Regions from separate parts of the Rhizobium sp. ZK1 genome, predicted to be linked through region 1. Evidence: predicted binding sites of a transcription regulator. Region 1 holds the regulator's gene; each other region holds the start of a gene.
The links. The regulator PhoB, encoded in region 1, activates phosphate uptake and scavenging genes when phosphate is short. The targets are predictions, from matches to a motif close to TGTCATNNANCTGTCAT.
Positions count from the first base shown of each region.

Region 1 (10,330 bases):
AGATAGAACTTGAAGAAGAATATGCCTTCGTGAGCGATGATCTTTTCGAGCTGCGGCGCCTGGTGCAGAAAATCCTCATACTGTTTCGGCGTGCAGAAGCCCATGACCGGCTCCACGCCGGCACGGTTGTACCAGGAGCGGTCGAAGAGCACGAATTCGCCCGATGTCGGAAACTGCGCGATATAGCGCTGGAAATACCATTGGCCCTGTTCGCGCTCCGTTGGCTTGGAGAGCGCCACCACCCGGGCAAGGCGTGGGTTCATGTGAGCCGAGGATGCCTGGATCGAGCCGCCCTTGCCGGCCGCGTCGCGCCCTTCGAAGAGCGCCATCACCCGTTTGCCCGTCGCCTGCAGCCAGAACTGCACCTTCACGAGCTCGATCTGCAGCTTCCTGAGTTCCCTGAGATACTCGTCTTCCTCAAGCTTCTTCTTGTAGGGGTAGCCGCCGGATTCCAGCGCATGTTCATCCACCCAGTCGGGCAGGGCGGGGTCGTCAATATCGAAGACGTGCTTCTTGCCCCTGATATCCAGCTCTAAAGCTCTGCTTTCGACGTCTTTGGCCATCGTCCTCTCCCGCGCACAATGATTTCGTTTTTCGGCAGGCGAACATATTTATCATTGAAAATCAAATCCGCTGCGTAAGCAAAGCGCAATCCGGTGCCGCGCGGCTGCGGCTTTTCGCGCAAGTTTCTCAAACGGAAAACTTCTGTCATGAAAGCCGGCTATCAGGCAGAGTTTGAATATAAAGAAAACGAATCGATGCCGTGAGGGGCGCTTTGGAAGACGAAACGTCATGGACGAAAAGCCTGTTGGCGCGCATCCGGCGCGAACGCCCGGTTTTGCTGGCAACGCTGCTGAGCGCGCTGGTGGCGCTTGCTGCGGGCATGAACAAATGGATCGTGCTCGCCCTGCTGCTCGTGATGGTCGTCACCGCGCTTTTCAAGGAGGCGCCGGTCATCAGGGCTGATGTCGTCGAGCCGGTCGAACCCGAGCCTGAAGTGCCTCAGAGCCGCCTGCCGGAGGTCTCCGCCACGCTGGCCGGTCTCGATATCCCGGTCATGGTGCTCTCGCAGGATGCCTCGGTGCTGTTCCAGAACCGCGCGGCCGAAAAGGCCTTCGGCGAGGTGACGCTCGGCTCCCATATATCGGCGAGGCTGCGTTCCCCCGGCGTCCTGGACATGGTGCGCGAAACCATCGCCACCAACGCGCCGAACCAGATCGAACATTCCGAGCGCCTGCCCTCCGAGCGTGTCTATATCGTTCGCAGCGCTCCGGTCGAATTCAAGGATGATGACGGCCGCGACGAGCGCTATTACATCCTCTCCTTCCGCGATATTTCCGAGGTGCGCCGTATCGACCGCATGCGCTCGGATTTCGTCGCCAATGCCAGCCATGAGCTGCGCACGCCACTTGCCTCGCTGCGCGGCTTCATCGAAACCATCCAGGGTCCGGCAAAGAACGATCCCAAGGCGCAGGCGCGCTTCCTCGGCATCATGCTCGACCAGGCAACGCGCATGAGCAGGCTTGTCGACGATCTTCTGTCTCTATCCAGGCTCGAACTCAAGTCGCATATCGCCCCCGATGAAAAGGTGGATTTGGTGCCGCTTCTCGGCCATGTCAGGGATTCGCTTGTGCCGCTCGCAAGGGATGTCGGCGTCTCGATCAACCTGCACCTGCCGGAGGGCAGGGTCGAGGTGCTGGGAGATCGTGATGAACTCGTCCAGGTCTTCGAGAACCTGATGGAGAACGCCTGCAAATACGGCCAGGAAGGCGAAGTCGTCGATGTCTGGCTGAAGAACGGGTCGGGCCAGCCGGTGGAGGTCAGTGTCGTCGACAGAGGCCCTGGCATTCCGGCCGAACATGTGCCGCGCCTGACGGAGCGTTTCTATCGCGTCAGCATCGAAGACAGCCGTTCCAAGAAGGGCACGGGCCTCGGGCTTGCCATCGTCAAGCATATTCTGACGCGTCATCGTGCACGGCTGATCGTAAAATCCGAAGTCGGCAAGGGAACGGAGTTTACCGTGCGTTTCTGACGCATTATGTCGCACACGATTTAATACCGCTATATTTTTACGTTTAATATCAATGATTTATACTGTCATAAATGTTTCATCGATCTGACATAAAAGGACGGTGCTTAAGGCGCTAAGAGAGTCCTGCCGATGAAAAAAGGCAATGCGAGGGCCTCTTCGAGGCCGCACTCACACAAGCCCAAATGCCGGGAGATTCAAATGAACACCTTTAAACTTACTGTTGCCGCGCTCGCTGCAACCGCCGCTTTTGCTGGCGTTGCTGTTGCCCGCGACCAGATTCAGGTTGCTGGTTCCTCCACCGTCCTGCCGTACGCAAAGATCGTCGCCGAGTCGTTCGGCGAAACCTTCACCAACTTCAAGACGCCGATCGTCGAATCAGGCGGCTCGAGCGCCGGCCTCAAGGAATTCTGCAAGGGCGTCGGCGAAAACACCATCGACATCGCTAACTCGTCCCGCGCCATCAAAAAAAGCGAGATCGAAGCCTGCCAGGCTGCCGGCGTAACCGACATCCAGGAAGTCAAGATCGGTTATGACGGCATCGTCTTCGCAACCGACGCGTCTAACCCCGATGTCGCTTACGTTCCGGCCGACATTTACAAGGCTGTGGCTGCCCAGGTCGTCGTTGACGGCAAGCTTGTCGCCAACCCCTACAAGAAGTGGTCGGAAGTGAACCCGAAGCTCCCGGCTGTTGATATCGCTGCCTACATCCCCGGCGAAAAGCACGGCACTCGCGAAGTCTTCGAGGAAAAGGTCTTGGCAGCTGGCTGCGAAGCATCGGGCGCCGCAGAAGTCATTAAAACCGCCATCTCGGACAAGGCCGCTCAGGGCAAGGCCTGCATCGCAGTCCGCAAGGACGGCGCTGCAGTCGACATCGACGGCGACTACACCGAAACGCTGTCTCGCATCGCCGCCAACAAGACCGCGGTCGGCGTATTCGGCCTCTCCTTCTATGAAAACAATGCTGACAAGCTCAAGGTCGCGACCATGAGCGGCATCGTTCCGTCGACGGAAACGATCGCCAACGGCACCTACCCGGTTTCCCGTCCGCTGTTCTTCTACGTCAAGAAGGCACATCTCGGCGCCGTTCCGGGCCTGAAGGAATATGTCAACTTCTTCGTATCCGACCAGATGATCGGCCCTGAGGGTCCGCTCGCCGAATACGGCCTCGTTGCCGCTCCGGATGCAGAGCGCGAAGCGATCCGTAAGGACGTAGAGGCTGGCAAGACCATGTAATGACTTTGCCGGCGCGACGCTTGGGGTGTCGCGCCGGCATCGCCTTATCTGCCCGGCACCGTCAGGTGCCGTGCGGATAAAATTCTTCTCCATGATATTGAAGCCGATGGCATGCTCCTGGAGCTGCCGGGCTCTTTGGGGGCTGTGGGCCTGGGGACGTAACGAATGAGCACATCCATCATACTCTTGTGCCTGGTAGTGATCGGCGCCGTTGCCTATGTGGCTGCGCGCAGCCGCGCTGCCGCACTTTCCGGCGGCAGGTCTTCTGCCCTGCATTCGCGGCCGGCCTATTATGGCTCCTATGCCGCGATCTGGGCTGTTCTGCCGTCCCTGATCGTTCTGTGCGTCTGGCTGGCTGTCAGCCCGGGCATCATATCCTCCTCCGTTCGCGGCGCCTTTCCTGAAGACGTGAAGGCCCAGCCGGCCGTCCAGCAGGACCTCGCCTACAGCATGGTCGCCACGGTTGCCCGCGGCATGAACATGCTGACGTCGGATGAGGTTTCTTCCCTCTCCGGCGATCCCGCCGGCCTGCAGGCAAAGCTCAGCGAGAAGGGCGTACCGCTCGCCGGCGAGCCGCAGCCTTACATGATCGATGCCGCAAAGACCCTGAACGCGGAGAGCATGACGAGCCGCCTCTTCATGACGGCGATCGTGCTGCTTATCTCCGTTGCGGGCGCTTTCTACGCGCTTCGTTCCGTTGCTCCGCGTTTCCGCGCCCGTAACCGCGTCGAGCGCGTCATGCTCTGGGCGCTTCTCGGGGCATCCTCCCTCGCCATTCTGACGACGATCGGCATCGTGCTCTCGATGCTGTCGGAAGCGGCCCGCTTCTTCGCGGTCGTTCCCTTTGCCGACTTCTTCTTCGGAACGGTCTGGGATCCGCGCTTTGCCGGTGCAGGCAGCTCCTCCTTCGGCCAGTTCGGCCTCATCCCGCTGCTGCTGGGCACGCTCTATATCGGCTTCGTCGCCATGCTCGTTGCCGTGCCGGTCGGTCTCTTTGCCGCCATCTACATGGCCGAGTATGCCTCTTCGAAGGTCCGCTCGCTTGCCAAGCCGCTTCTCGAAGTGCTGGCCGGCATTCCGACCATCGTCTACGGCTTCTTCGCCCTTGTCACGGTCGGCCCGTTCCTGCGCGATCTCTCGGCGAATGTCAGCGGCCTCCTGAGCGGCAATTATACCAACTTCATCCAGGCGCAGAGCGTCATCACCGCGGGCATCGTCATGGGCATCATGCTGATCCCCTACGTTTCCTCGCTCTCCGATGACATCATCACCGCCGTGCCGCGCTCGCTCCGCGACGGCTCGCTCGGTCTTGGCGCCACGCGTTCCGAGACCATCAAGAAGGTCGTTCTGCCGGCGGCACTTCCCGGCATCGTCGGTGCCCTGCTGATGACGGCGTCCCGCGCCATCGGCGAAACCATGATCGTGGTTCTCGCAGCCGGTGTCGCCGCCCGTATCCAGATCAATCCCTTCGAGCCGATGACGACAGTGACCGTCAAGATCGTCAACCAGCTGACGGGTGACCTCGAGTTCACCTCGCCGCAGACCCTGGTTGCCTTCGCCCTTGGCATCACGCTGTTCTGCATCACGCTCTGCCTGAACATCTACGCGCTCTACATCGTGCGCAAATACCGGGAGCAGTACGAATGACGAATATTGTTTCCCCCGTCGCCGGAGTGACCGTTTCCAAGGCGCCCGCGCGTCGCGACATCGGCATCAAGCGCCGTTATGCCGCCGAGCGCCGCTTCCAGGCCTATGGTATCGCCGCGATCGCCTTCGGCCTGATCTTCCTGTTTATCCTCCTGTGGACGGTCATCGGTAATGGCTATACCGCCTTCCAGCAGACGGCGATCACGCTGCCGATCGAGTTCACTGAGAAGACCATCGACCCGGACAACAAGCGTGCGACCGATTCCTCGGTTCTGATCGCCGCCAACTACCCGGTTCTCCTGCGCGACGCGATCGTCAAGCAGCTTGGCATCAATGCGTCCAGCCGTCCTGACGTGCGCGACGCAACCGCCATGCTGTCCAAGGGCGCGCCGATCCAGCTGCGCGACATGGTCGTCGCCGACCCCCAGATCATCGGCAAGACCGTCAATGTCACGCTACTCGCCGATGCCAATATCGACAGCGCCAACAAGGGCCAGATCGACCTCACCGTCGATGAGAAGAACCGCAAGGTGAACGACAAGCAGCTCGGCTGGATGAACGAGCTGAAGGCGAGCGGTGCTCTCCACAAGCAGTTCAACACCGGCCTCTTCGTCAACGGCAATTCCAGCCGTCCCGAAGCTGCAGGTCTCGGCGTCGCTCTCATCGGCTCGCTCTACCTGATGCTGATCGTTCTTGTCCTTTCGCTGCCGATCGGCGTCGCCGCCTCGATCTACCTCGAGGAATTTGCGCCCAAGAACAAGCTGACGGACCTGATCGAAGTCAACATCAACAACCTCGCAGCCGTTCCGTCGATCGTCTACGGTCTGCTCGGCCTGTCGGTCTTCATCAACTTTGCCGGCCTGCCGCGTTCGGCATCGCTTGTCGGCGGGCTGGTGCTGGCACTGATGACGCTGCCGACGATCATCATCGCGACACGCGCGGCGCTTCGTGCCGTGCCGCCGTCGATCCGCGCAGCCGCACTCGGCCTCGGCGCCTCGAAGATGCAGATGGTGTTCCACCATGTGCTGCCGCTCGCAATGCCCGGCATCCTGACCGGCACGATCATCGGCCTTGCCCACGCACTCGGCGAAACCGCGCCGCTGCTCCTGATCGGCATGGTTGCCTTCGTCGCCCAGGCGCCGACCACGCCGCTCGATCCTTCCACCGCACTTCCGGTGCAGGTCTACATGTGGGCCAACGAAGCCGAACGCGCCTTCGTGGAAAGAACCTCGGGTGCCATCATCGTCCTGCTCCTGTTCCTGATCGTCATGAACCTCGGAGCTATCCTCTTGCGTCGTCGCTTTGAGCGCCGCTGGTAAACGGAGTAAAGATCATGAACATGTTGACGGAAGCTGCAGTCGAGAAGGCGCTGGACCAGAAAATGAACAACGTCCCGTATAAGATGATCGGTCAGGATGTCTCCGTCTATTACGGAGAGAAGCGCGCGCTTTTCGATGTCAATCTGAACATCCGCGAAAACACCGTGACCGCCCTGATCGGCCCGTCTGGCTGCGGCAAGTCCACCTTCCTGCGTTCGCTGAACCGCATGAACGACACGATCGACGGCTGCCGGGTCACCGGCAAGATCACGCTCGACGGCGATGACATCTACGATCCCGATATCGACGTCGTCGAACTTCGCGCCCGCGTCGGCATGGTGTTCCAGAAGCCGAACCCGTTTCCGAAGTCGATCTACGAAAACGTCTCCTACGGCCCGCGCATCCACGGCCTCGCCAAGTCCAAGGCAGACCTCGACCAGATCGTCGAGTCCAGCCTGCAGCGCGCCGGCCTCTGGAACGAAGTCAAGGACCGCGTGCATGAATCGGGTACCGGCCTTTCCGGCGGTCAGCAGCAGCGCCTGTGCATCGCGCGCGCCGTTGCCGTCAGCCCGGAAGTCATCCTGATGGACGAGCCCTGCTCGGCGCTGGACCCGATCGCGACTGCAAAGGTCGAAGAGCTGATCCACGAGCTGCGTGAAAACTACACCATCGTCATCGTGACGCATTCCATGCAGCAGGCCGCCCGCGTCTCACAGCGCACGGCCATGTTCCACCTCGGCAATCTGGTTGAGGAAAACGATACCGACAAGATGTTCACCAATCCGGACGATCCGCGCACCCAGGACTATATCATGGGCCGGTTCGGCTGATTTTGGCGATGTGAAGCCTTCCCGATTTTCGAGGACAAAGCCCCATGGCATCGACACATATTTTTTCCGCCTATGACGACGATCTGAAATTCCTGTCCCGGCGCATTTCCGAGATGGGTGGTCTTGCCGAACAGATGGTCGGCGAGGCCGTCCGTGCGCTGGTCAACGGCGATACGGCGCTCGCCCAGAAGGTCATTTCCGACGACGTCATCCTCGATCACGCCGAGCGTGAGATCAATGACAAGGCGATCGTCACGATCGCCCGTCGCCAGCCGATGGCCTCCGACCTTCGCGAGATCATGGGTTCGATCCGCATCGCCGCCGACCTCGAGCGCGTCGGCGATCTTGGCAAGAACACCGCAAAGCGCGTCATCGCCGTCCAGAGCACCGGCGTTCCCCGCAAGCTTGCCCGCGGTCTCGAGCATCTCTCCGAACTGGCGCTCGTCCAGCTCAAGGAAGTGCTCGACGTCTACACGACGCGTTCCGCTGACAAGGCCAAGTCCATCCGTGAGCGCGACGACGAGATCGACGCGATGTACACCTCGCTGTTCCGCGAACTCCTGACCTACATGATGGAAGATCCGCGCAACATCACGAGCTGCACGCATCTTCTCTTCTGCGCCAAGAACATCGAGCGCATCGGCGACCATGCGACCAATATCGCCGAGACGATCTACTACATGGCAACCGGCGCCCAGCCCGAAGGCGAACGTCCGAAGGACGACAGCTCCAACACCGTTGGCGCCGTCACCGAGTAATCCTGATCTGCCGATTGCATGCGCGCCCGCGCGGGCGCGCATGGGTGCAGCCAATTCCGAGTTCCTGCATGATCCCTGCTTAAATCACCCCCGGTTTAAGGATCATGCATTAGGAGACTGACACGCATGATCCCAAGAGTTGCAGTTGTTGAAGATGAAGAGGCGCTGAGCGTGCTTCTCCGCTACAACCTCGAAGCGGAAGGTTTCGAGGTGGATACGATCCTCCGTGGCGACGAGGCCGAAATCCGGCTTCAGGAGCGCACGCCCGACCTGCTCATCCTCGACTGGATGCTGCCGGGCGTTTCCGGCATCGAGCTCTGCCGCCGGCTGCGCATGCGGCCGGAGACCGAGCGTCTGCCGATCATCATGCTGACGGCGCGCGGCGAAGAGAGCGAACGCGTTCGCGGCCTCTCGACCGGCGCGGACGACTATGTCGTCAAGCCCTTCTCGACGCCGGAACTTGTCGCCCGCGTCAAGGCGATGCTGCGTCGTGCCCGTCCGGAGGTTCTTTCCAGCGTTTTGAAGTGCGGGGATATCGAGCTCGATCGCGAAACCCATCGCGTTCATCGCAAGAGCCGTGAAGTCCGCCTCGGCCCGACCGAGTTTCGCCTGCTCGAATTCCTGATGTCGTCGCCGGGCAGGGTCTTCTCCCGCTCGCAGCTTCTGGATGGCGTCTGGGGCCATGATATCTATGTGGACGAGCGCACCGTCGACGTCCATGTCGGCCGCCTGCGCAAGGCGCTGAACTTCTCCAACATGCAGGATGTCATCCGCACCGTTCGTGGCGCGGGATATTCCATGGAAGCCTGATCCGAGTGATCGGAGGTCCAGACGGGTCGCTCGCTTGCCGGGCGGCCCGTTTGTCTATTCGGCTGCGTTTTTAGGAGTAGGCGTTGCCTCGCTCACACTTTGACCGACATGTTTCTTGCATCGCGAGGGCTGAAGCCATGATGGGGAGGGCTGCTATGCGCCATCAGGAGACGTTGGCTTCGGCTCGCTCGTGCGGCCACCCTTGTCTCCCTTGATGTGATCATGGGGAGCTCAGGTCCAGACCGAGCATGCTGCTAAGGACAAAGGCGAGGAGCCCCACGCCGAGTAGCGCCAGCATGAAGACTGCGGCCATCTTGCCGCCCGTGCGCAGTACCGCTTGCCGCTCCCCCATCTCGCTTCGATCGTAATGCCACTTGATGGCGAAGAACATGGCCGTTCCCAACGCGAGAACCTTGAACGTAACAAAGACTACAGGGACCCAATCCATATCAGAGACTCTCATGTGCACCAGCTACGCGCCTTATGATCCCATCTTAGGCAAACGCATACGTCCTATTGTGCAAGGCTGATATGTAACAGCGGGGGCGGTTTCCTGGCCTGTATCGTCGGGTTCGGGAATGACCGCTTAGGGCCGCCAGAAGGCTTTGAGCACTTATTGCCCCACCGACCAGTTCCACGGCAGGAGTTCTGCGACGGGCAGAAAAATTTCGCCCCCCCTGCGCGTCAGCGAAGAGGGGCGACGAAATGCTGCATTTCTGGGCAAGGCGTGGATCAGGCGACCCGGACAGCCTTGCGGCGTTCGCTCATCGGCTGATAGGCGAGACGCTGGTGGTAGTTGCAATAGGGCGATGAATCCGGGGAGTCGCAGCCGCAGAAGTAGAAATCGTCCTTCATCGGATCGCCGACCGGCCATTTGCAGGTGCGTTCCGTGAGTTCCGTCAGGCCGAGGCGACGGGAGATAGGCACGACCACGTTTTTGGCCGGTACATATTCCATTTCCTCGACAGTTTCGATCTCGATCTCTTCCTTCAGGACAGTTGCGCCCTGCTGACGGGTAACGGTGCGGGTGGTGATGCGAGACGCATAGTTCGGGGCGCGGGGAGCCGAGGTATTGCGCTTCGGTGCACGCGCAGCGGTTGCCGTGCCGCCGGCCTTGGCGCGGCCAGGAAGACTGAGCCGGTGAACCTTGCCGATAACAGCGTTTCTACTGACGCCGCCAAGTTGCGCTGCGATCTGGCTGGCGCTCAGCCCCTCCGACCAAAGCTTCTTGAGCTTTTCGACACGCTCGTCTGTCCAGTTCATGCCCTGTCTCCACCTTTCGCGTTGGTGATGGCAGAATCCCTCACCGTTGCCTCGGAAACTTCCAAAGCAAGAAACGCCCGATCAATTTTGGTGACTAGTTCCGCCGCATGCAGTCTAGTAATTGAACTTTAACCTAGTGTGAGCCTGACTCTGTGACAAGAGTCGCAGGAATCCGATGAATCCGAATTCGTAGTTTTCCCCAACTTGCTTCCCGACAGAGTCATTTCTGCAACATTAGCTGTTGATAGACCTGTAAAGCCGATTACCGGCTTGACGCATGCGCTAAATCCTCAGTTTTGTTGACATTGCAGTGCGAAAAGTAAATAGTGGGCCGGGCCGCCGAAAGGCGGCATTTTTAATTTTTCGGACCTGGTTTTCTTAGCCGGAGTCCGGTGCCCCGGAACCTGATCAGGAGATCGCGCCATGGCTGAAGCCTCG
Region 1 covers NZ_CP180586.1:145,610-155,939, forward strand. The annotation lists gene ppk2 (polyphosphate kinase 2) at 1-563, opposite strand, end outside; gene ACK9YZ_RS00735 (hypothetical protein) at 533-712, opposite strand; gene phoR (phosphate regulon sensor histidine kinase PhoR) at 809-2,032, shown strand; gene ACK9YZ_RS00745 (substrate-binding domain-containing protein) at 2,231-3,265, shown strand; gene pstC (phosphate ABC transporter permease subunit PstC) at 3,431-4,912, shown strand; gene pstA (phosphate ABC transporter permease PstA) at 4,909-6,231, shown strand; gene pstB (phosphate ABC transporter ATP-binding protein PstB) at 6,246-7,061, shown strand; gene phoU (phosphate signaling complex protein PhoU) at 7,106-7,819, shown strand; gene phoB (phosphate regulon transcriptional regulator PhoB) at 7,946-8,629, shown strand; gene ACK9YZ_RS00775 (hypothetical protein) at 8,850-9,020, opposite strand; gene ACK9YZ_RS00780 (GcrA family cell cycle regulator) at 9,362-9,892, opposite strand; gene ACK9YZ_RS00785 (aspartate aminotransferase family protein) at 10,316-10,330, shown strand, end outside.

Region 2 (10,330 bases), 2.2 Mb from region 1:
TCTTCGGGGAACCGTCGCTCCGATCTATGACGCCGCCATGGGCAACGTCAAGCACCGGAATGCGAAGTGTGTCGGATCCGACGCCGCCTTCGTGGCTGACGCCCGAGCCGCGCGGCGGCGGATGTGAGCGCGGTGGCGACTGCGGAGACAGTGAAAGGGCGCCGGTACATGAGATCTCCCTTAATGTAATAACATTACATAGCCACTGTTATAAAGTTACACCTGCGTTGTCCAGTCCCGGCTGTCGGATTTTTGAGAAATTGGGCGCGGGCCTCGTCTGATGTCTGGCCGGCTCTTCATCGTGACGGGATGGCGGCGTATGACGCAAGCCATCGACAGCGATTGGTGAGCCGAGCCCCTTCAAAGCAGCCGATGGCTATTGTGGCGCGACGTCCGTCATCTCTTCACGATCCTGCAGGATGCGGTCGATCAGGCCCCATTCCTGCGCCTCTTGCGCCGTCATGAAGCGATCGCGATCCATTGCCTGCTCGAACTCCTCATAGGATCGGCCGCAATGTTCGGCGTAGAGGCGCGTCATGAGCTGCTTGGTCTTCCTGATTTCCTCCGCATGGATGAGCATGTCGGAGGCCTGGCCCTGGAAGCCGCCGAGGGGCTGGTGGATGAGGATGCTGGCATTCGGAAGGGCATAGCGCTCTCCCGGCTGGCCGGCCATCAGCAGGAAGGAGCCCATGGAGCGGGCCGTTCCCATGCAGAGCGTGTGCACCGGCGCGCGGATGAAGCGCATCGTGTCGTACATGGCAAAGCCGCTGGTCACGACGCCGCCAGGCGAATTGATATAGAGATTGATGGGCTTCTTGGGATTTTCGGCTTCGAGGAACAGCAATTGGGCGCAGACGAGGGCCGAAACGGTGTCGTTGATCTCACCGTTCAGAAAGATGATCCGCTCTCGCAGGAGGCGGGAATAGATGTCGAAGGATCGCTCCCCTCTCGAGGATTGTTCCACGACCATAGGGACGAGTTGCATCGTTTCGCGCATCGGCGAACTCCAATCTTCCAGAGTTGATCAGGGGGAAGGCCTGCCGCGTCAGGCGGCGAGCATCATGGTCTGGCCGTTGCTGTTGGCGACCGATCTCGAAAGCCGCTCGAAAGTGGCTCCGGTCAATTCGTGGACGATCCGCAGGCTGGTTCCGCCGGATGCGTTCGCGGCGATCGTGAAGGTGACGGTGCTTTCGAGATAGGGCGGGGCATCGTCGCGCAATCGGTAGCGGATTTCCTTGCCTGGCGTCTCGGAGAGCGATTGCGGATCGGCAAGCGCTTCCTTCGGCAGCCATTTCTCCCGGAATTCCGCAATGCTGATCGCGCGCCAGACCTTTTCCAGTGGCGCATCCAGCTCATATGTCTGTTCGAAGCCGCTTTGTTGTTGCTTGGCTTGCACCTTGGCTTTCACCTCGTTCATTGATCCATATCCTTCAGCAAGAGCTTGAGATCATCGATGCGGGCCGGCCAGTAGGCGCGATATTTCGCCAGCCATTGGGCGATGAGGGTGAGCCCTTCGGGGTCGACCTCGTAATTCACGAAACGACCCTCCTTCTGTTCGCGCACCAGCCTTGCCGCTCGCAACACGGCGAGATGCTGGGACATCGCCGGCTGGCTGATATCCATGCCTTGGCGAAGCGCGCTGGCATTCATGCTGCCGGTCGCCAGTTTCTCGAAGATCGTGCGGCGTGTCGGGTCCGCGAGGGCGCGGAAAATGTCGTGTTCCATCATGATGACACATAAGCACAGACTTATGTGATTCGCAAGGGCTTGCGTCATCTGCGCGTCTTGCGAACCCGATGCGAGCGCCGAGGTCTCCGTCGGGCGGAAAAAGGCCGCGCCTCTGGAACATCGCAGGCCCGGCCTCGTTGGGCTTTTGCATTCAAGCCCTTCACGCGAGCCGGAGAACAAGGCCATGACGAATCCTGCCACAGCGATCAAGGTCCTGGCACCTGAACCTCATCCGTCAGCCCCCGTTCCGCCGCCCGGAAAACCCGCTCCGCCCGTCAAGGAGCCGATGCCCGACAAGCAGGGCGATGATCAGCCGGTGCCCGATCCCGGCGAGGATGAGCCGCCTCCCGGAGCTGCGCCATGACGCCGGCGACGACATACCGGGTCAGATATATGTCGATCTATATCGGGCTGGTGCTGCTTGTTGCCGTGATCATCACGGTCGGATCTCTTGCCGTCGCCTCATGGTGACTTGCTTTCGGAAGTAGCGGCCTATCAGAAGCATGGGCTCGGGAACAACGGCGCGAGGCGGCGGTTCGGATCGCTGATCATCATCAGTTGGAGCAGTGCCATGATTGGACATCAGGAAGGCGCGAATTTCGCGCTTGTGCGGTCAGGCGAGCCGAGCGTTTTCCACCTGACCGTCGACGGCAAATATGTCGGGACCATCGCCCGCGATGGAGAGAACCTGTCGTCGGCAAAACCTTGGGGGTGGCGCCTGCTGATTGCCGACGGCAGGCAGGGCGATGTGCCGCTGGCCGGCCGGTCGCACAATATCGATGAAGCGCTGGCCGAGGCGCGACACGCTTACGAACGGCATCAGGACGAGATCTCTCATCGCATGTGAAGAGGTCTCGTTTGCGGGGTGGCAGTCTCTTGCGCCGTCTTGCCGGTGGGGGAGAAGCCGTTTGTTTGAAACATGGGGCGGCATGCGGCGAACGAATGTCGCATTGAGCTTTCCCGCGGATGTCGCTATCACGGATTCGATGCTGAGGTAGGGGCCTCAAGGCGCAGGGGAACGATGCAACACCGTCTGGACAGGATCGAGCAATTGATGGTGCGCATTCTATGCGCGCTTGCGCTCGTCTTCGTCGGCTTTGCGCATCAGGTTCCGGCCCTTGCCGAGGATACCCTGAGCCCCGCAGCACTTGCCCAATATGTGCTGCCCGACGGCACGCTGCCGACGCTCTGCGTCACCGTCACTGACGACAGCGGCAAGGAACACGGCAAGATCGCGCATCTCAATCCGTGCGAAGCCTGCCGTATCAGTGCCGCCGTGGTGCTGCCGCAGCCTGCCGATATCACCGGTGCGCGGATTGGCTTTACGGTCGCGGTGGAGCTGCCGCGCCGTGTCGAAGCCTTCCATCGCCAGCTTTTCCCACCGAATACCGGGCCGCGCGCGCCGCCTGCCAATCCGATCCTTGCCTGAACCCGCATTGCGGCAATGGGCCGTGATGCGTCTTGCAATCATGGCCGGGCCGCGCTGACGCAGCCGGCCGCGGATTCGGATAAACTTCCATGTCTATCACTATTGCCGCTGAGGTGGCGGAGAGCGCCGTATCCGGCGTTTCGCTCTATCGCGCCATCTGGCGCTGGCACTTCTTTGCCGGCCTGCTCACCATTCCATTCCTGCTCAATCTCGCGATCACCGGCTCGCTCTATCTCTTCAAGGACGAGATCAACGATACGGTCTTTGCCTATCGCTATATTGTTCAGCCCGCCGGCGAGGCGCTGGCGCCGCATGAGGTCGCCGATATCGCGGCGGCGGCCGTGCCTGGTTCCGTCGCCAGCTCCTACAAGGATCCGGCCGGGCTCGACCGCTCGGCGATCGTCACCGTTTCCTCGGATGCCGGCTCGACACTGGTTTTCGTCAATCCCTATGACGGCAAGGTGCTCGATACGGTCGGGACGACCGAGGAGTTCAACTATGTCGTCAAGCGCATCCACAGCCTTGCGCTGTTTGGGACGACGCCCAACAAGCTGATCGAAATCACAGGCGGCTTTGCCATGGTGCTGGTCGTGACCGGCATCTATCTCTGGTGGCCGCGGCGGCAGACGGGTGGCGTCGTGACCGTGCGCGGCACGCCTTCGCGGCGGGTCTTCTGGCGTGATCTTCATGCGGTGACCGGCGCATTCGCCGGCATCCTGATCTTCTTCATGGCGATGACCGGCATGCCCTGGTCGGGATACTGGGGGGCCAATGTGAATGCCTGGCTGACGAGCCATGATCTCGGCTATCCCGTGCAGCTGTGGGATGCCGTGCCGAAGTCGCAGAAGGTGACGGAGGATATCCTGCCGAAGGCCGGCTGGATCGTCGAGAAGGCGCCGGTACCGCTGTCGGATATCGCGGCGGCGCAGTCGAAGAAGCCGATCGGGCTTGATCGCGCCGTCGAGATCGCACGCGGGCTCGGCATGGCCCCAGGTTTCGATCTCGCCATTCCCGGCAGCGAGACCGGCGTCTATACGGCGGCAGTCTATCCCGATGACCTTACTAACGAGCGCACCCTCCATATCGACCAGTATTCCGGCAAGCCGCTCGTCGATCTCTCCTTTGGCCAGTATCCCTTCCTGGGGCGGGCGATCGAATGGGGCATCAATGTGCATCAGGGGCAGGAATTCGGGCTCTTCAACCAGCTTCTGATGCTGGCGACGTGCCTGGCGATCATCCTTTCCTGCGTCACAGGTGCTGTCATGTGGTGGAAGCGGCGACCGGCCGGGCGGGTCGGTGTGCCGCCGATGCCGCCGCGGCGCTCCGTCTATCTGGGGCTCTGGACCATCGTGCTCGCCTTCGCAATCGCCTTTCCGATGAGCGGGCTCACGATCCTGGTGATGATCGCCTTCGACCAGATGGTGATCCGCTTCGTGCCGCCGCTGAAGCGCGCCTTTGCCTGAGGAGATGATGATGAAGACGATTTTCTCTCTTCTTCTGGGCCTGCTGGTTGCGACGGCTGCGGCTGCGCAGGACCCGGCCGCCGGCACGATCCGGATCGACCATGCGGCCTCGCATTCCATGGTGCCGGGGGCCAAGGTCGGCGATGGCTATCTTGTCATCACCAATACGGGCAGCGAGCCGGACAAACTCGTTGCCGCCAGTTCGGACCGCGCCAGGACCGTGCAACTGCACCAGATGAGCATGGATAACGGCATCATGACCATGCGCGAGCTGAAGGGCGGGCTTGCCATTCCCGCCGGGCAGACGGTGACGCTTGCGCCCAATTACCACCTGATGTTCCAGGACGTGAGCAAGCCCTTCAAGCAGGGCGAGACGATCCGGGCGGTGCTGAGCTTCGAGAGGGCTGGAAAGATCGCTGTCGATTTTGCCGTCGGCAGGATTGCCGGGCCGCTCGATGATGTCGGCGGTGCAAGCGGCGGCATGGACCATGGTGCGATGGATCATGGCGGGATGGCGATGCCCGGCATGGAGGGCATGGACATGCCCGGACCATCGCCGGAGGAGGCGATCCCGGCGACGCTGAAGACCATGTTCGAGAGGCCGGACAAGCCGCTGACAATCCTGCCCGTGGTCGTCAGGAACGACTGGGCGATTGCCGGCTGGCAGCAGGATGGGCGCGGCGGACGGGCACTGCTGAAGAAGGGGCATCACGGGTGGAGCATCGTTCTCTGCAGCGGCGACGGCATAAGGGAGGCAACGGCGCTGGAGAAGGTCGGGCTTTCCGCCGAGAATGCCAGGGCGCTTGCGGCGGATCTGGCTGAGGCCGAAGCCGCGCTTGACCCGAAAGTGCTGGCGACATTTGCGAGCTTCGAGGGTACCGTCATGATGGCGGACGAGGCCGGTGGCGCTGGTCAGGGCGGCCATGAGGGGCATGGCCAATGAGCGCGCGCACCCTTGCCATTTCAGGCGTTACCGCAAGTGTGGTCTTCGTCGGCGCGCTGATTGCGATTGTCGTGTCGCTCTATCTTTCGGAGCCGCGCACCGGGCCTTTCGATACGCAGTTTTCCCTCGTCGATGACAGGGGCAATGATGTCGATCAGTCGATCTTCCGGGGCCATCCGGCGCTCGTCTATTTCGGTTACACGCATTGCCCCGAGGCTTGCCCGACGACGCTTTACGAGGTGGCGGACTGGCTGACGACGCTTGGCGATCAGGGCAGGGCGCTGAAGGCCTATTTCTTCTCGATCGATCCGGAGCGCGATACGCGGGAGGTGATGCATGAATATGTCAGCGCCTTCTCGAGCCGCATCACTGGCATTACCGGTGCGCCGGAGGAGATGAAGAAGGTTTCCAACGGCTGGTTCATCCATGCGGAAAAGCTGCCGAGCGAAGACGGCAATTATCACATGAGCCATACCGTCTCGCTGCTGCTCATCGGCGCCGATGGGCGGCTGAAGGGGTTGATCCCCTATGGGGCGGATCGGGATGAGGCGCTGGCGAAGATCCGCGATGTGTTGTTGCGCGGAGGGGTGTGAGGTGGCTCGTGCCAATAATCTACAGCATGACCCGGAATAAATCCGCTCTCCGACTGTCTAATCTCGCGAGGGCCTTGTGCGCCATCGCCTGTCCCAACCAAACGAAAGGCATGATCTGATGTCCCCGATGACCCGCATTCTCTCCGTCACCGCCCTCGCAAGCGTCGCGTTTGCAGGGCAGGCCTTCGCGCATGCGCATCTGAAAAGCTCCGAGCCGGCCGACAAGGCGGCCGTCGCGTCGCCCAGCGAACTCGATCTCACCTTCACCGAAGAGCTGAACCTCAAGTTCAGCGGCGTCACCCTGACCGGCCCGGACAAGAAGGACATCAAGCTCGGCGACGGCATGCTCGAGGACGGCGACAAGGTGCTGATGGTGCCGGTCTCCGACAAGCTCGCGCCCGGCAGCTATACGGTCGACTGGCATGTGCTTTCCACCGACGGGCACAAGACCAACGGCAGTTTCACGTTCACCGTCAATCCCTGATGACACCGGATACGGCCTTCATCCTCTGCCGTTTCGCCTTCGACGGGGCAGCGCTGTTTCTCTGGGGCAGCGCAGCCTATCTGTGGCTGCTCGTGCCCAAGGGTTTGAGCGGCTGCATCTGGGCGAAGCTCAGGGTGGCGCGTTTTGCGGCCGTGGCGCTGGCCGTGATCCCCACGACGGCGCTGCTGCCGGTGCGCAGCGCCATGCTCGGCAATGGCTGGGCGGATGGGCTGGATACGGACACGATGATGTCAGTGCTGACGGGAACCTCCATCGGCACTGCATGGGCTTGGCAGGCCATGTTTGCCGTTGTTCTCCTGGCGGTGACAGGGCTGCCGTCGCGCCGGCAGATGGCGGCGACCGCTGTCGTTTCCGCCTTGCTGCTCTGCGGCCTGGCGCTGACCGGCCATGCGGCGATGAATGACGGCTGGCTGCGGGTGCTGCACCGGGCAAACGACATCGTGCATGTGCTCTCGGGCGGCGCATGGATTGGCGCGCTGGCCCCGGTTGTGCTGGTCCTTTGCCGACTTCGCGACCACAGGGCGGGTGCTGATGCACTGAAAGCGCTGATCCGATTTTCCAGCGCGGGGCATGTCGCCGTGGCGCTGGTCATTCTCTCGGGGCTTGCCAACAGCCTGTTGATAACAGGCGGGTTGCCGCTCGACTGGAGCGTGCCTTATCAGCGTCTGCTTGCGCTGAAGATCGGGCTTGTCGTGATCATGGTGCTAATGGCGGTCTTCAACCGCTATGGGCTGGTGCCGCGCATGGGCCGGTCGCACTCGGCCGCCAAGGCGCTGGCGGCCGGGACGATTGCGGAGATCTTGATCGCCATCGGCGTTGTGGCGCTTGTCGCCTGGTTCGGGACGCTGGCGCCGTTCTCGGGGTAGAAATCGCGAGGGAATGTACTCAAATTGGTGGTTTCGCTTCCACTGAGGCTCGGCAAATGCCAGGGCCTCATTTGAGCTTGGCGGTCGTCCGCGGCATGGTGGCGCTTGCGACCTGGTTCGGGATACCATTTTAGTCCGAACGCTTGAGCGTGATTTCATCTTGTCGGTTCGAAGCGAAGGATCCCGGCGACTTTGGCCGCGGAGCCGGAATCGGAGGGGTGGGAGATGCCGTCCATGACCCGGATTTCCCAAAAATCGAAGGGGCTGACGCCCTCGATGCAGGCGACATTGATGCCGAACTGGCTCGGATTCGAGCGGCGCTGATGATGAGTGTAGATGCCGCAGGTCTTGCAGAAATAATGCTTCGCTGTGCCGGTATTGAATTGATAGAGCGTCAGATTGTCTTCGCCCTCGACGAATTCGATATCCTTGAGCTCGGCCGAGACGGCGATGGCGCCGCGCATGCGGCAGTAGGAGCAGTTGCAGCGGCGGATCGTATTGAATTCGTCTGCTAACCGCACCCGGAATTTGACGCTGCCGCAGTGGCAGGCTGCATTATGCTCTTGTCTTTCGTCGCTCATGATCCGCCTGTCTCTCTCGATAAAAACACTCTAAGCCCAGCGCTTGCAGAAGGCCTCGACGTCGCTGGATTGAAAATCGGCAAGCCGCGCCATGATCGTCTCGAAAGGCCAGTCCCACCAGGCGATGGCGGCAAGTTTTTCGGCGACTGTCGGCGAGAACCGCTCGCGAATGAATTTGGCGGGAACGCCGCCGACAACGGTATAGGGTTCGACGTCCTTGGTGACGACTGCGCCTGCCGCGAGCACGGCGCCGTCTCCAACCTTGACGCCGGGGAGCACGATGACCCCGTGACCGATCCAGACGTCATGACCGATGACGGCGCGATCTGCCTTTCGCTCGGCAAAGAAGGAATGGTCGCGCACGGCGTCGGCCGAATAATATTCCGGGCAATAGGTGAAACGATGCATGGAGGGGCGGTCCATCGGGTGATTGGGCGCGCCGATCCTGACCTCGGCGGCAATGGCGCAGAACTTTCCAATCGTCGCATCGCCGACGATGCAGCGCTGCCCCAGATAGGAATAATCCCCGAGTTCGACCGTGTGCAGAGAGGTATTTTCCAGGATTTCGCAGCACGTGCCGATGCTCGAATCCCTGATGCTGGCGGTCGGATGGATGATGGTCTCCGCGATTTTGGGGCGGTTTGCTGGCGCGGTCGAGTCCATGGACAGTCTCCGGATTTCGGCCTGCCTAGCTGCGGAAGATGAAGGATGTGTGACGTCAAGACCTCAAGGGATCGTGGCGCGTTTCTTGCGAGGGCCCGATCGAGGCTGGGCGGCGATGGCAGCTATCGCGCCCGAAGCGGTCATCTTTCCAAGTATTGACGAAAGTCAGCTATCGACCTTTATTGCGGACGTTCGCCGGCTCAGTCGAGCCGCCGAAGACCTGACATTGATCTACCGGAAAAGCGTGTCGCAGATTTCGGGAATTCTGCGACAATCTAGGTCGGTATTCAGAGATTTGAGATATATTTAGTCGGCCGGACCAGCAAACAGTATGAGATTTTCGTCCGGGTCCCTAACAATGAAATTTCGGGCACCCCACGGCTCCTTCTTGAGCGTCTGGTGAAAATCCACTCCGGCAGCTTGGAAATCCAGAAAGAGTCGCTTGATCTCACTGGCGGTGTCGACCGTGATCGAGGCGGAGAGCAGATGTTCGCGTTGTCGGATGTCGCCGACAAACACAGGCTCGCAAACTAGCCTCAGAGCGAGGCGCGCGTTGTCACGAACAACCTGTCCGTAGAATGGAGGGTCGCCGTAAACAAAGTCGAGCGCGAAGCCGAGTTTGTCGGTGAAGAATTCACACGACGCTTTGATGTCGGAGACGAAGAGTTGCGCGGAGACAGAACTCAGAACCGGGTGGGATGCGGTCTGTTTGCTTTGATTGGTCATGCCATGGGCTCCTGACTTGAGCGCCAGCCACCCCTCGAATCCCAATTGACGCGCGACAAGTTCTTGCGCGTCATTCAGCTTGAAACTGGATTCCAATATCTGATTATCGTCGAGGTGTTGAAATCGTGGCAAAGCAGCGCGGATATGGGCCGCGACTGGATAATACCGCTCGCGATGCCACCGCAAATACTGCTTGGCTTGCTTCTTGAGGTTTTCGAGATTCGGCATAAGCGCTACCTTTGAAGTTGTAGGCGGGCGTTGCCCAGTCGGCTCAAAGGCCGGTGCACCCTACGTAGCGCTATCTTCAAAATGCAGAATTTGCGTGAGACGGTCAAGACCCACGACTTTGTTGCGCTCCGCGACTAAACCGGCGACATATTCTGGAACAATCGTTCCTTATGGAAGAGCATCTGCCACCGCCTATCACAAAGCTTCCAATCGAGCTCCGAAGAGTTTCCTCTACGACGCCGAATGGCGAGTGCTCCCGAGAACCCAATGGCAAGCCGACTGTCCGCTTTCCACCCCATCTCAGCCGCGCGCGGATCAATTCTGTAGTGTCCGTAAGGTGCCAGCGGTTCTCGTGCTGATGAGCACCAGCGGCACCGCAATCGCATAGAGGGCGATCACCGACAGCCAGATACCGCCCGGCCAATTCTCTCGCGTCATGAAATAGAGCGATGAAAACCCAAGTGGGGCGATGATGGATGCGAGGCTGACGGTGGAGGCGAGCACGCCTTGCAGCTCGCCCTGCCGGTCGGGTTCGACCTGCCTTGTGGCGAGCGCCTGGAAGGCTGGGTTGCCGATGCCGACCAGGGTGAAGACCGGCATGATGG
Region 2 covers NZ_CP180586.1:2,371,052-2,381,381, reverse strand. The annotation lists cobalamin riboswitch at 1-31, opposite strand, end outside; gene ACK9YZ_RS12365 (ATP-dependent Clp protease proteolytic subunit) at 377-997, opposite strand; gene ACK9YZ_RS12360 (SRPBCC family protein) at 1,046-1,417, opposite strand; gene ACK9YZ_RS12355 (ArsR/SmtB family transcription factor) at 1,414-1,728, opposite strand; gene ACK9YZ_RS12350 (hypothetical protein) at 1,913-2,092, shown strand; gene ACK9YZ_RS12345 (hypothetical protein) at 2,300-2,575, shown strand; gene ACK9YZ_RS12340 (hypothetical protein) at 2,750-3,157, shown strand; gene ACK9YZ_RS12335 (PepSY-associated TM helix domain-containing protein) at 3,247-4,620, shown strand; gene ACK9YZ_RS12330 (copper uptake system-associated protein) at 4,631-5,563, shown strand; gene ACK9YZ_RS12325 (SCO family protein) at 5,560-6,156, shown strand; gene copC (copper homeostasis periplasmic binding protein CopC) at 6,275-6,640, shown strand; gene copD (copper homeostasis membrane protein CopD) at 6,640-7,527, shown strand; gene ACK9YZ_RS12310 (GFA family protein) at 7,683-8,108, opposite strand; gene ACK9YZ_RS12305 (DapH/DapD/GlmU-related protein) at 8,139-8,771, opposite strand; gene ACK9YZ_RS12300 (VOC family protein) at 9,078-9,725, opposite strand; gene ACK9YZ_RS12295 (TCR/Tet family MFS transporter) at 10,041-10,330, opposite strand, start outside.
Region 2: a site for PhoB is predicted at 8,810-8,826, ahead of ACK9YZ_RS12305 (DapH/DapD/GlmU-related protein). Genes of this name have one in related genera too.

Region 3 (10,330 bases), 1.8 Mb from region 1:
GTGACCATCGACCAGACGAGATTTTCTCTGTGCCTCCAGCTTTCGACGATGGCCGCACCCGCATGGACGAAGGCAAGCACCATGATGCCGTTTGCGATGGTGCCATGCAGCTTCTCCAGCCACTTCTCGCCCCAGAATGCGTCGAGCGTCGTCATCCAGCCGGTCAGCGCCGTTGCCGCCAGCAATACCATCAGGATGAGCATCATAACCGATGCCAGCGGATTATGCCCCAGGTAACGTTTCTCGTTGCCGTCGATCATATCGAGTATCTGCTCCATCACCCTGCTTGGCGTCGGCAGGAAATCGGAAAAGCGAGCGTGTTTTGTACCGACGAAACCCCAGAGGATGCGAATGACGATTGCCGCAGCCACGACATAACCCGTGATGCGGTGCCAGTATTTGCCCTCCTCGAGAATGAAGAGGTTGAGCGTGCAGGCCGCTACGATCGTCCAGTGAAACAGCCTGACGACCGGATCCCAGACCTTGACCGTCTCCTCGACGGCGTCGGAGGGCTCTGGGCCCTCCTCCTTTTTCAATGAGAGCGCCGTCATCGCTCAATCGCCCTTCTGAACGATCTCGCCGGAGACCGGATTGAAATAGACCTCGGCGCGTTCGCCGTTCTTGTCCTTGCCGTAGATCTCGTAGCAGTTGCCGGTGACTTCGAAAGTCTTGACCTTGTAGCCCATCGCATCGATCTTCGCCTTCATGGCGGCCTCCGGCATCCACTTCGATTTCGGCTCCTTCGTGCAGCTTGGACTTGCAAGCGCCAGGGCTGGCGAGAGCGACAGGATGGTAAGAGCGGCGATCAGTTTCAGCTTCATGATTTGACCCTTTTGCTGCTGCCCCTTGCGGGCGACGGGCAGAGGGGTAACGCGGCGAAGCTGTCCGTTTGCTGTCGGGGATCGCAGACAAGTTTCCGCTCACAGCATCGGCACGAGGCACGATTCTGATTTTTGGAAAGCCTGATGCGTGGATTTAAACAGTCCGGGCGCCCCCTCTGTCATGCCAAGAGTGCTTATTCGTCATCTGGATGTGATCCTGCAGAGCTAAGGCCTTTGTTGGACAGATTCTACAAGCAAAAACGGAGAACCAGCATGGCTCATATCGACACCAACAAATTGTCCTGGGACGAATGGGACGAACTGCAAAATCCGCCGCCGGCAGAAACCGATTTCGACCGCGTCGTCGAATCGGCCGTCTCACGCCGCAGCTTCCTTGGCGGTATCCTGGCCTTCGGCTCAGCCGCCGCCGCCATGGGAACGCTCGGCAACCTGATGAATTCCACCTCGGCTCAGGCGCAGGAAGCTTCGTCGCGCTTCTCCTTCAAGCCGATCCCGGTCTTCACCGACAACACCGTGCACGTTCCTGACGGCTATGCATGGAAGCCACTCGCCAAATGGGGGCAGCCGCTGTTCTCCAACGTCCCGGATATCGATCCCGTCAACGGCGTCAGCGTCGAACATTCCGACAAGGTCTTCGGCGAGAACACCGACGGCATGGAGTTGTTCGTGATCGGCGGCCGTCAGGTCATCGCCGTCAACCATGAATACGTGAACAACGAAACCAATCTTCCGCACAATGAAAAAGGCATGCCGAAGACCGCCGACGACGTGAAGATCCTGCAAAACCTTCAGGGTGTTACCGTCATGGAAGTCGCCGAAGGCGAAAACGGCTGGGAAATCGTGCTCGACAGTCCGTTCAACCGCCGCATTACCCATCTGACGCCCATGAAGATCTCCGGTCCGGCTGCGGGCTCCGACCTCGTCAAGACCGAGGCCGATCCGAACGGCACCGACTGTCTCGGGACCTTCAACAACTGCGGCGCCGGCAAGACGCCGTGGGGCACCTATCTCACCTGCGAGGAGAACTTCAACGGCTACTTCGGTTCGACCGATCCGAACTTTGCCATGCCCAGCGACTTCAAGCGTTACGGCATCGCGGCCGAAACCCGATACGGCTACGAAGCCTTCGATCCCCGTTTCGACGTGTCGAAAAACCCGAACGAGCCGCGCCGCGCCGGCTATATTGTGGAAATCGACCCCTCGGACGCTTCCTCGACGCCGATCAAGCGCACCGCACTCGGCCGCATCAAGCACGAGAACGCTGCCGTCGTGATTGCCCGCGATGGTCGCGTGGTCGTCTACATGGGTGACGACGAACGCGGCGAGTTCCTCTACAAGTACGTTTCGAACGACATCTACGTTCCGGGCGGCGACACCTCCAAACTGCTGGATGAAGGCACGCTCTACGTCGCCAAGTTCGTCGATGACGGCAATGGCGAGTGGCTGGCCCTGACACCGGAATCGACCGGCATGAAGATGGACGAGGTTTGCGTCTTCACCCGCCAGGCCGCCTCCAAGGTCGGCGCCACGACAATGGACCGTCCGGAGTGGGTCGCCATCAACCCGGTCGCGATCGAAGCCTATTGCGCACTCACCAACAACACCAATCGTGGCGTGAAGAAGAATGCCGGCGGCGACGACATGCCGGTCGGCGGCGCGAACCCACGTGAGAAGAACGCTTATGGCCAGATCGTCCGCTGGTATCCGGAAAACGACGACCACGCCGACGGCAAGTTCAAATGGGACCTGTTCGTCATGGCCGGCAATCCGGACGTTCACAAGGACGCCTATGCCGGCTCGTCCAACATCAACTCCGGCAATATGTTCAACTCGCCGGACGGCATGATGTTCGACTCGACAGGTCTCTTGTGGATCCAGACGGATGGCGAAGACACCAACGAAGGCGACTTTCTCGGCCAGGGCAACAACCAGATGCTCGCCGGCGACCCGGCGACCGGCCGCATCGAGCGTTTCCTGACCAGCCCGAAGGGCGCAGAAGTCACCGGTCAGACCTGGTCCGCCGACAAGCGAACCCACTTCGTCGGCATCCAGCATCCTGACGCGCCCTTCCCGGACGGCGAAGGCAAACTGCCGCGCTCGACGATCATTGCGATCAAGCGCAACGACAATGCCATGATCGGCTGAGCGCTCGTCTCTCGACACGGCTTCGGGGGCGCTGGCGTAAGCGCCCCCGTTTTTATAAGTTGCCCCCAAGTCGCGATTTTCACGCGCTCTTTGCCGCGGGATCGGATCAGGCGATCGGTGGACATACATGCTATTCGCTGCGCGGCAGCGGTCGCAGAAACAGGCGCTCGTAACTCCTGAACGGCGGATCGGCCCCGAAGCGCGCATTGGCCGCGATACTGTCCGGATCGGCGGCGACGCTGGCACGGTAGCCGAGATAGGTCTCCTCATCCGGGAAGGTGAAAAGAGCGATGGCAATATTGCCCTCCCCATCCGCCCCGGCACCGGGAAAGCTCAAACCGGCACCCTCAGGCTTTTCGCGCGGCATGAAATAGCCGTGATGGGTTCCGCCATAGCGCTCGATCAGCTGGACCCAGACCTCGGCATAGGCTTCGAATTCCGTGCGTTTTCCGGGATCGAGGCGGTAGCGCACTTCGCAAGTGACGGGCATGGTCGATTTCAAGGAATTTCCTCCCATGTCAGCATATAGAGCAATTCCAGCAAAAGTGCTTGAGCGTTTTGCGTCCGCAATTGCGTGATCAACCCGCTCAAGCCGGAAACCGCGCGTCAGAGCCTGCCATCTCCCCGAAGCAGCCGTAGTGGATGCCGGCGGCCCGTTATCGGCGTCAGGCGGAGCCGCTGTGCTGAAATTGCGGAGCCGCTGTGCTGAAGTCTCCGGCCCCATCATTTCCCGCTTGTCGCGAATCGCTGATCCCGTTACCTCTTGAGGCAAGGCTCTACCCAAGCCTCCTCCCTCCATCCGGGAAGCATCGTCCATGCGGGGTAATCGACGACAGAACCATCTGTTCGAGCGCCGCATAAGGAGGGGTTGCGTTTCCGGCTCGCAATGGAGGTTTGAATGAAATTGTCTGCACCCATCTATCAATTGAAACGTCGGGCGAAAGTGCTGGCGCGGACCGATACTATCCCGCTCCATCAGGCGCTGGATCGAATCGCCGAGGAAGAAGGTTTTCCGGCCTGGAGCCTGCTTGCCTCGCGCTATGAAACCGAGGGATCGACGACATCCATGCTGTCACAGCTTGCGGATGGCGACCTGTTGCTGATTGCCGCCCGTCCGGGCCACGGCAAGACCCTGCTTGGCCTGCAGCTTCTCCTCGATGCCGTCGCAAAGGAGCGAAGGGCGACCTTCTTCACGCTCGAATATACCAGGCAACAGACCCTGCAGCGCATCCATGCCCTGCCCGAAGGGGAAGCGCTTGGCGATAAGGTGGAGATCGTCACCTCGGACGAGATCAGCGCCGATTACATCATGCGCCATCTCGCCGGTGCCCCGCGGGGAACGGTTGCCGTCGTCGACTATCTGCAGATCCTCGACCAGCAGCGCATCAAGCCGAGCCTTTCGGAACAGATGACCGCCATCAGCAGCTTTGCCCGCAAAACCGGCATCATCATGGCCTTCATCTCGCAGATCGACAGGTCCTTCGAGGCCGACAGCAAGGGCCTGCCGGATCTGACCGATATCCGCCTGCCGAACCAGCTCGATCTCAGGCTCTTCAGCAAGGCCTGCTTCCTGCACGATCGCAAAGTCCAGCTTCAGCATGTAGCTTAAGTTCTAAAGCGGGGCCGGCACCGGCCCTCGGCTGCAGCGGGCGCGCCTTCAGCACAAAGTTGCATAAATGCCGCATATCGCAGCTCCCGCGCCGGGGCTGCGATATGACACTCCCGTTCGGCCAGATCATTTGCTATCCCTGCTGCCGAAGAGCATTGGCGCATCGAGGTAGACTTTGCCTAAGTAATCACCGGTCTCAATCCAGTTTCACCCGTACTGCCGGATAGCCGCGGGCTGTCGGCGTATGAATATGTTCATCGGGTGGCGGCAAGAGACCGGTTTGGCATTGTTCTCAATGTGCCAGTAACAGCTCTGCTGTGTCTGCTCTTCAGCCACCCCCAACCATCGCCACACCGCGCCCTCAAGGCATTTCTCTCGCGCCATCTTGGTGAACTTCCGAATGGAAGACCAAGACTTATGTGCGATACTTTACGGGTCCGATGGACCATCACACCCAAAACCGCCCCTCAGCCCTGGATTGCCTGCAGTGGATGCGGCGGATTGAGAGCCTTTCAATCCAGTGGCAAGATCCGGCTCAATGCCAATGGCCGCAGGCTGGATGCCTGGCTGATCTATAAATGCCTGACCTGCGACAAGACCTGGAACCGGCCGCTCTTCGAGCGGCAGAACGTGCGCGACATCGATCCGGCCATTCTGGAAGCGCTGCAATCCAACGATATCAATTGGATCCGGGCGGAGAGCTTCAACCTCCAAGCCTTGAAACGCAAGTCGCAGCGCATCGACGAATTCCCTGAATTCGACATCGCCAGGGACGTGGTGCGCGAGACTGCCGGCTGGACGCGGCTGGAGATCGAACTGGTGGTGCCGTTGTCCGCGGGCACACGCCTAGACCGTCTGCTGGCATCCGAGTTGGAGCTTTCGCGCACGCGGCTTCAGGCGCTCCACGAGAAGGGTCTGCTGCGGACGCATCCCGATCGCGCCGACATCCTGCGGCGGCGGATCAAGACCGGCATCGAAGTGCTGATCGACCTCGCGGCGACAGCGGATCGCGAGCTCTCCTGGGGACCTCTGGCGACCGGCAGTCCGCGGTAGCCTAGGTCGTGTGGACAATTATCTGATCCATAGCACGACGGCGGCGATTGTGACGACTGCGAGATAGTTTCGTGCTGTTTTCTCGAAGCGCGTTGCGACCCTGCGGAAGTGCTTGAGCTTGGAGAAGCAGCATTCGATGAGGTGGCGCTGGGCATAGAGGTGCTTGTCCAGCTTGTGTTTCTTGGCACGGGAGGGATTATTGGGGATCACCGCCACAGCGCCTTTGTCCGCAATTGCATCACGCAGACGATCACTGTCGTAGGCGGTGTCGGCCATGACGATATCGGCGGGCAGGCCTTCGATCAGGGCATCGGCCTGTGGCGCATCGCCCTTCTGGCCGGCGGTCAGAGTGAAGCGGACCGGGCAGCCGAGACCACGCACCGCCATGTGGATTTTGGTGCTCAGGCCGCCACGGGAACGACCAAGGGCTTGATCTTCAGCCCCTTTTTTGCGCCGGCAGCGTGCTGATGGGCGCGGATGATGGTGGAATCGACGATCAGATACTCGAAGTCCGGATCATCTGACATCGCTGCAAACATGCGCCACCAGATGCCCTTCTCGCTCCACCGGCTGAAACGTCGGAAGACACTGTTCCACTCGCCGAACACTTCTGGCAGGTCACGCCAAGGCGAGCCCGTGCGTACGATCCAAAGCACGGCTTCCACGAACATTCGGTTATCGCGGCCCGAAGACCCCCGCGTCCGATCGTCACCTATGATGTGCGGCGATATCCGCTCCCACTGCTCGTCCCGTAGAATCAACCGGTCCAATACACCCATGACTGCCTCCAAAAGACAGTCTTGAATCTGATTTGCTCAGCCTTGGGAATCCCAAGAGTCCACACGACCTAAAGCATGTCGCGCAAAAGTGTACAGCGGTTTTGCGATAACGACATGCGTAAAACAAAGAGATGCGCGAAGGCCCGTTGTCGGGCCTTCGTCATTCCAAAGTGCATTTGGCGGCAACTACAGCGCCGCGCGTCTTTTCAGGCGCGCAAAGGACGCTGTAGCACTTTAAATTGCTGCATAATTTTATCCTTAAATCGATTCTGATTTAAGGAATTATGCAGTAACGGCTGTCAGCGCGAGGCCGGCGACGTGGCGAGCGACACCGCCGCCTCATGCAGCGGCCGCCGTCCGGCGATCCGGCGCGGCTTCAGCCGGTCCTGCGATGTCAGGGGATTGTCCGCATCGATAGACCGGAAGAGCGCCTGCAGTTCCGGCTCCTCGACAAGCAGGGCGGCCTCTGCCGGAGAAACCCAGATCTTCAGCCTCTGGGCGCGCTCCGGAAATTGACTGACCTCGTTTCTGAGCCTGAGCAGGTGGATCGAGACCGTCAGCGGCGTCTCGGTGTCCTTCATGTAGGTGTAGTAACCGAGTGGCCTCTTCCTGACCTTGCCGATGATACCGGCTTCTTCGAGCGCTTCGCGCTGAGCGCAGCGATAGGGCTTTTCCTTCCTCTCCAGATAGCCCTTCGGGATCACCCATCGTCCGGTATCTCGGCTGGTGACGAGCAGAACGCTCAGCCTTCCGCCTCTTTCGACGCGGCAACAGATGGCGCCGCACTGGTGGGTCCGGCGGCGGCCGGCACTTGTCGGTATCTTCGCATTCAATTCAGACAGATGCTCAGACAGATCCATCGCCCGCTCGCCATCGCTTTCTCCTTGCATAGGAAATAGAGCGCAACAGGTGATCGAAAATAGCAGCACCTGAAATTAGAGTACCGGATGAGCGAAACCCGAGCCTCTGCCCGCAGATCGTCCCCTGCTCTCAGCCGAACAGGCTGGCGATACCGTAAGAGGCGGCAGCAATGGCAGCGGCTGCCGGCATGGTGATGATCCAGGCGATGACAATATTGCCTGCCACGCCCCAGCGCACGGCGGACAACCGCCGCGCTGCGCCGACACCGATGATGGCGCCGGTGATCGTATGGGTCGTGGAGACGGGAATGCCGAGCCAGGTCGCAGCAAAGAGCGTCAGCGCCCCGCCGGTTTCGGCGCAGAAACCTTGCATCGGATTGAGCCGGGTGATCTTCGAGCCCATCGTATGAACGATCCGCCAGCCGCCGAAAAGCGTGCCGAGCGCCATCGCCGACTGGCAGGAAATGACCACCCAGAGCGGCACATGGAAGCTGCCGCCGAGATGCCCCTGGCTGAACAGCAGAATGGCGATGATGCCCATGGTCTTCTGCGCGTCGTTGCCGCCATGGCCGAGCGAATAGAGCGAGGCGGAGATGAACTGCATGAAGCGGAACGTGCTGTCGACGGCAAAGGGCGTCTGGCGCACGAACATCCAGGAGACCATGAGAACGAAGAACAACGCCAGCAGGAAACCGATCGCCGGCGACATGACGATCGCGCCGACCGTCTTCAACAACCCGCTCCAGACGATCGAGCTGACGCCGACCTTCGCAAGCCCCGCTCCGACAAGCCCGCCGACGAGCGCATGCGACGATGAAGACGGGATTCCGAACAGCCAGGTGACGATGTTCCAGACGATCGCCCCCATCAGCGCCGCAAAGATCACCTGCGGCGAGACGATGGCCGGGTCGATGATGCCGGTGCCGAGCGTTTCGGCGACATGCAGGCCGAAGAACAGGAAGGCGATGAAATTGAAGAAGGCGGCCCAGGCGACGGCATATTGCGGCCGGAGAACGCGGGTGGAGACGATCGTCGCGATCGAGTTTGCCGCATCATGCAGCCCGTTCAGAAAATCGAAGAACAGCGCGACGCCGATCAGACCGACCAGCAGCGGAAGGGAGAGAGAGGCTTCCATCAGACGTTCTCGATGACGACGCCGCTGATTTCGTTGGCCACGTCCTCGAACCGGTCGACGATCTTTTCCAGGTTGGAGTAGATCTCGCTGCCGATCATGTAGGCCATGGCATTGCCGCTGGCCCCATGCCGGCGATAGAGGTCTTTCAGCCCCTCGTCATGCAGCTCGTCGGAGCGTCCCTCGACCCGGGTGATCTCCTCGGCAATCGCCGAGAGTTTCGAGGCATTGGCGCCGATCTTGTCGAGCAGCCCGATCGCCTGCTGCATCAGGATCGCCGCCTTGATGATCTCTCCGCCCATTTCCCGCATCAGCGGATCGAAGCTCGACTGCTCGAAGAGCCGGATGATCTTCACCGTCTTGTGCATCATGTCGATCGCATCATCCATGGACTGGATCAGGTCCTTGATGTCGCCGCGGTCGAAAGGCGTGATGAAGCTGCGGCGGATCGCCAGCAGCACCTCGCGGGTGATCTGGTCGGCATCGTCCTCCAGCGCGACGATACGGTCGCAATTCTCCTCGACATTTTCGCCCTTCAGCAGTTTCTCCATCGCCTCGGCTGCTGCGACCACGGTTTTCGCATGCCTGGAGAACATCTCGAAGAAGCGGTCCTCCCGCGGCATCATCTTGCGAAACACGCTCATCATATCGGGCGATCCTTCCCTGTGCGGACGACTGTCCATAGGAGACTGTCATAAATCTGTCATAAAGCGTCGCAGGCAATTGATCGAAAAAGTAAAAATTGACAATGCTAGATGTCATGAAATCCAATAAAAAAGGCGCAAAATCCCGCGCCGGCACATCCCTGCCACTCTTGAAGCAGCTTGCAGCGAGGCCCGAGAAGCTTTTCTCCGGCGCCTTTCGCCAGCAATATGGCGCCGTCTGCTTCCGCTATCGGAAAGGCAGTCCCGACACCGACCGCCTCGAAATTGAAGTTCTCGTCGTCACCACGCGTGACAGCGGCCGCTGGATTATTCCAAAGGGCTGGCCGATGAAAAAGAAGAAGCCGCATGAGGCAGCCGCGATGGAAGCCTGGGAGGAAGCCGGCGTGCGCGGAACGGTCAGCAAACAGCCGGTCGGCCGCTATACCTATCTCAAGGAACTGGATGACGGCGACGTTGTTCCCTGCATCGTCGACATCTTCCAGATCGAGGTGGAGGCCGCCCAAAGCGAATTCAGGGAAGTCGGTCAGCGCATGCTGGCCTGGGTAAGCCCCGACGAGGCCGCCCGGCGTGTGCGCGAACTCGAACTGAAATCCCTGCTCGTCGATTTCCGCCCTCGGCCCGGTAGGGGGCGGCGCAAGAAGAAGGGCTGACGAGCAGACATCGAACGACGGCCCTACTCCCGGTCCCAGCTCTTCTCCTGCGACATGAGCTGGCTGAGCGTGGCCGCCGGGATCGCATCGGCGGCATAGGTAAAGGTGCCAGATGATTTCACTTCCTCGGCGGCCCGCAGCAGCGCGCCGAGTGCCGCGCGCGCAAAGGAGCCGCCGACACTCACGCGGCGCACGCCGGCAGCCGAAAGTTCGGCGACGCTGTAGCGCGGCCCTTTCAGCCCCATCACCACGTTGACGGGCTTGTCGACGGCCGCGCAGACCGTCCGGATGGCGTCGATGTCAGGCAGGCCGGGCGCATAGAGCACATCGGCGCCGGCCGCCGAAAAAGCCTGCAGCCGCCTGATCGTGTCATCGAGATCGGGCCGCTCCCACAGAAAATTCTCCGCCCTTGCCGTCAGCAGGAAAGGCAGTGTCCGCGCCGCCTCTGCTGCAGCCTGCACACGCTCGACAGAATGCGACAGATCGTAGATCGGGCGGGCCGGTTCGCCGGTGGCATCCTCGATCGATCCGCCGACCAGCCCGACCTCGCAGGCCAGCCGGATCGTCTCGGCGCAGATCTCCGGTGCTGCGCCGA
Region 3 covers NZ_CP180586.1:1,933,223-1,943,552, forward strand. The annotation lists gene ACK9YZ_RS09935 (cytochrome b/b6 domain-containing protein) at 1-551, opposite strand, end outside; gene ACK9YZ_RS09940 (PepSY domain-containing protein) at 555-821, opposite strand; gene ACK9YZ_RS09945 (PhoX family protein) at 1,095-2,987, shown strand; gene ACK9YZ_RS09950 (NIPSNAP family protein) at 3,118-3,489, opposite strand; gene ACK9YZ_RS09955 (DNA helicase) at 3,886-4,596, shown strand; gene ACK9YZ_RS09960 (DUF1062 domain-containing protein) at 5,014-5,649, shown strand; one part of gene ACK9YZ_RS09965 (IS5 family transposase) at 5,668-6,101, opposite strand; one part of gene ACK9YZ_RS09965 (IS5 family transposase) at 6,101-6,428, opposite strand; gene ACK9YZ_RS09970 (NUDIX hydrolase) at 6,728-7,288, opposite strand; gene ACK9YZ_RS09975 (inorganic phosphate transporter) at 7,419-8,423, opposite strand; gene ACK9YZ_RS09980 (DUF47 domain-containing protein) at 8,423-9,067, opposite strand; gene ACK9YZ_RS09985 (NUDIX hydrolase) at 9,181-9,735, shown strand; gene ACK9YZ_RS09990 (isocitrate lyase/PEP mutase family protein) at 9,759-10,330, opposite strand, start outside.
Region 3: a site for PhoB is predicted at 9,111-9,127, ahead of ACK9YZ_RS09980 (DUF47 domain-containing protein). Genes of this name have one in related genera too.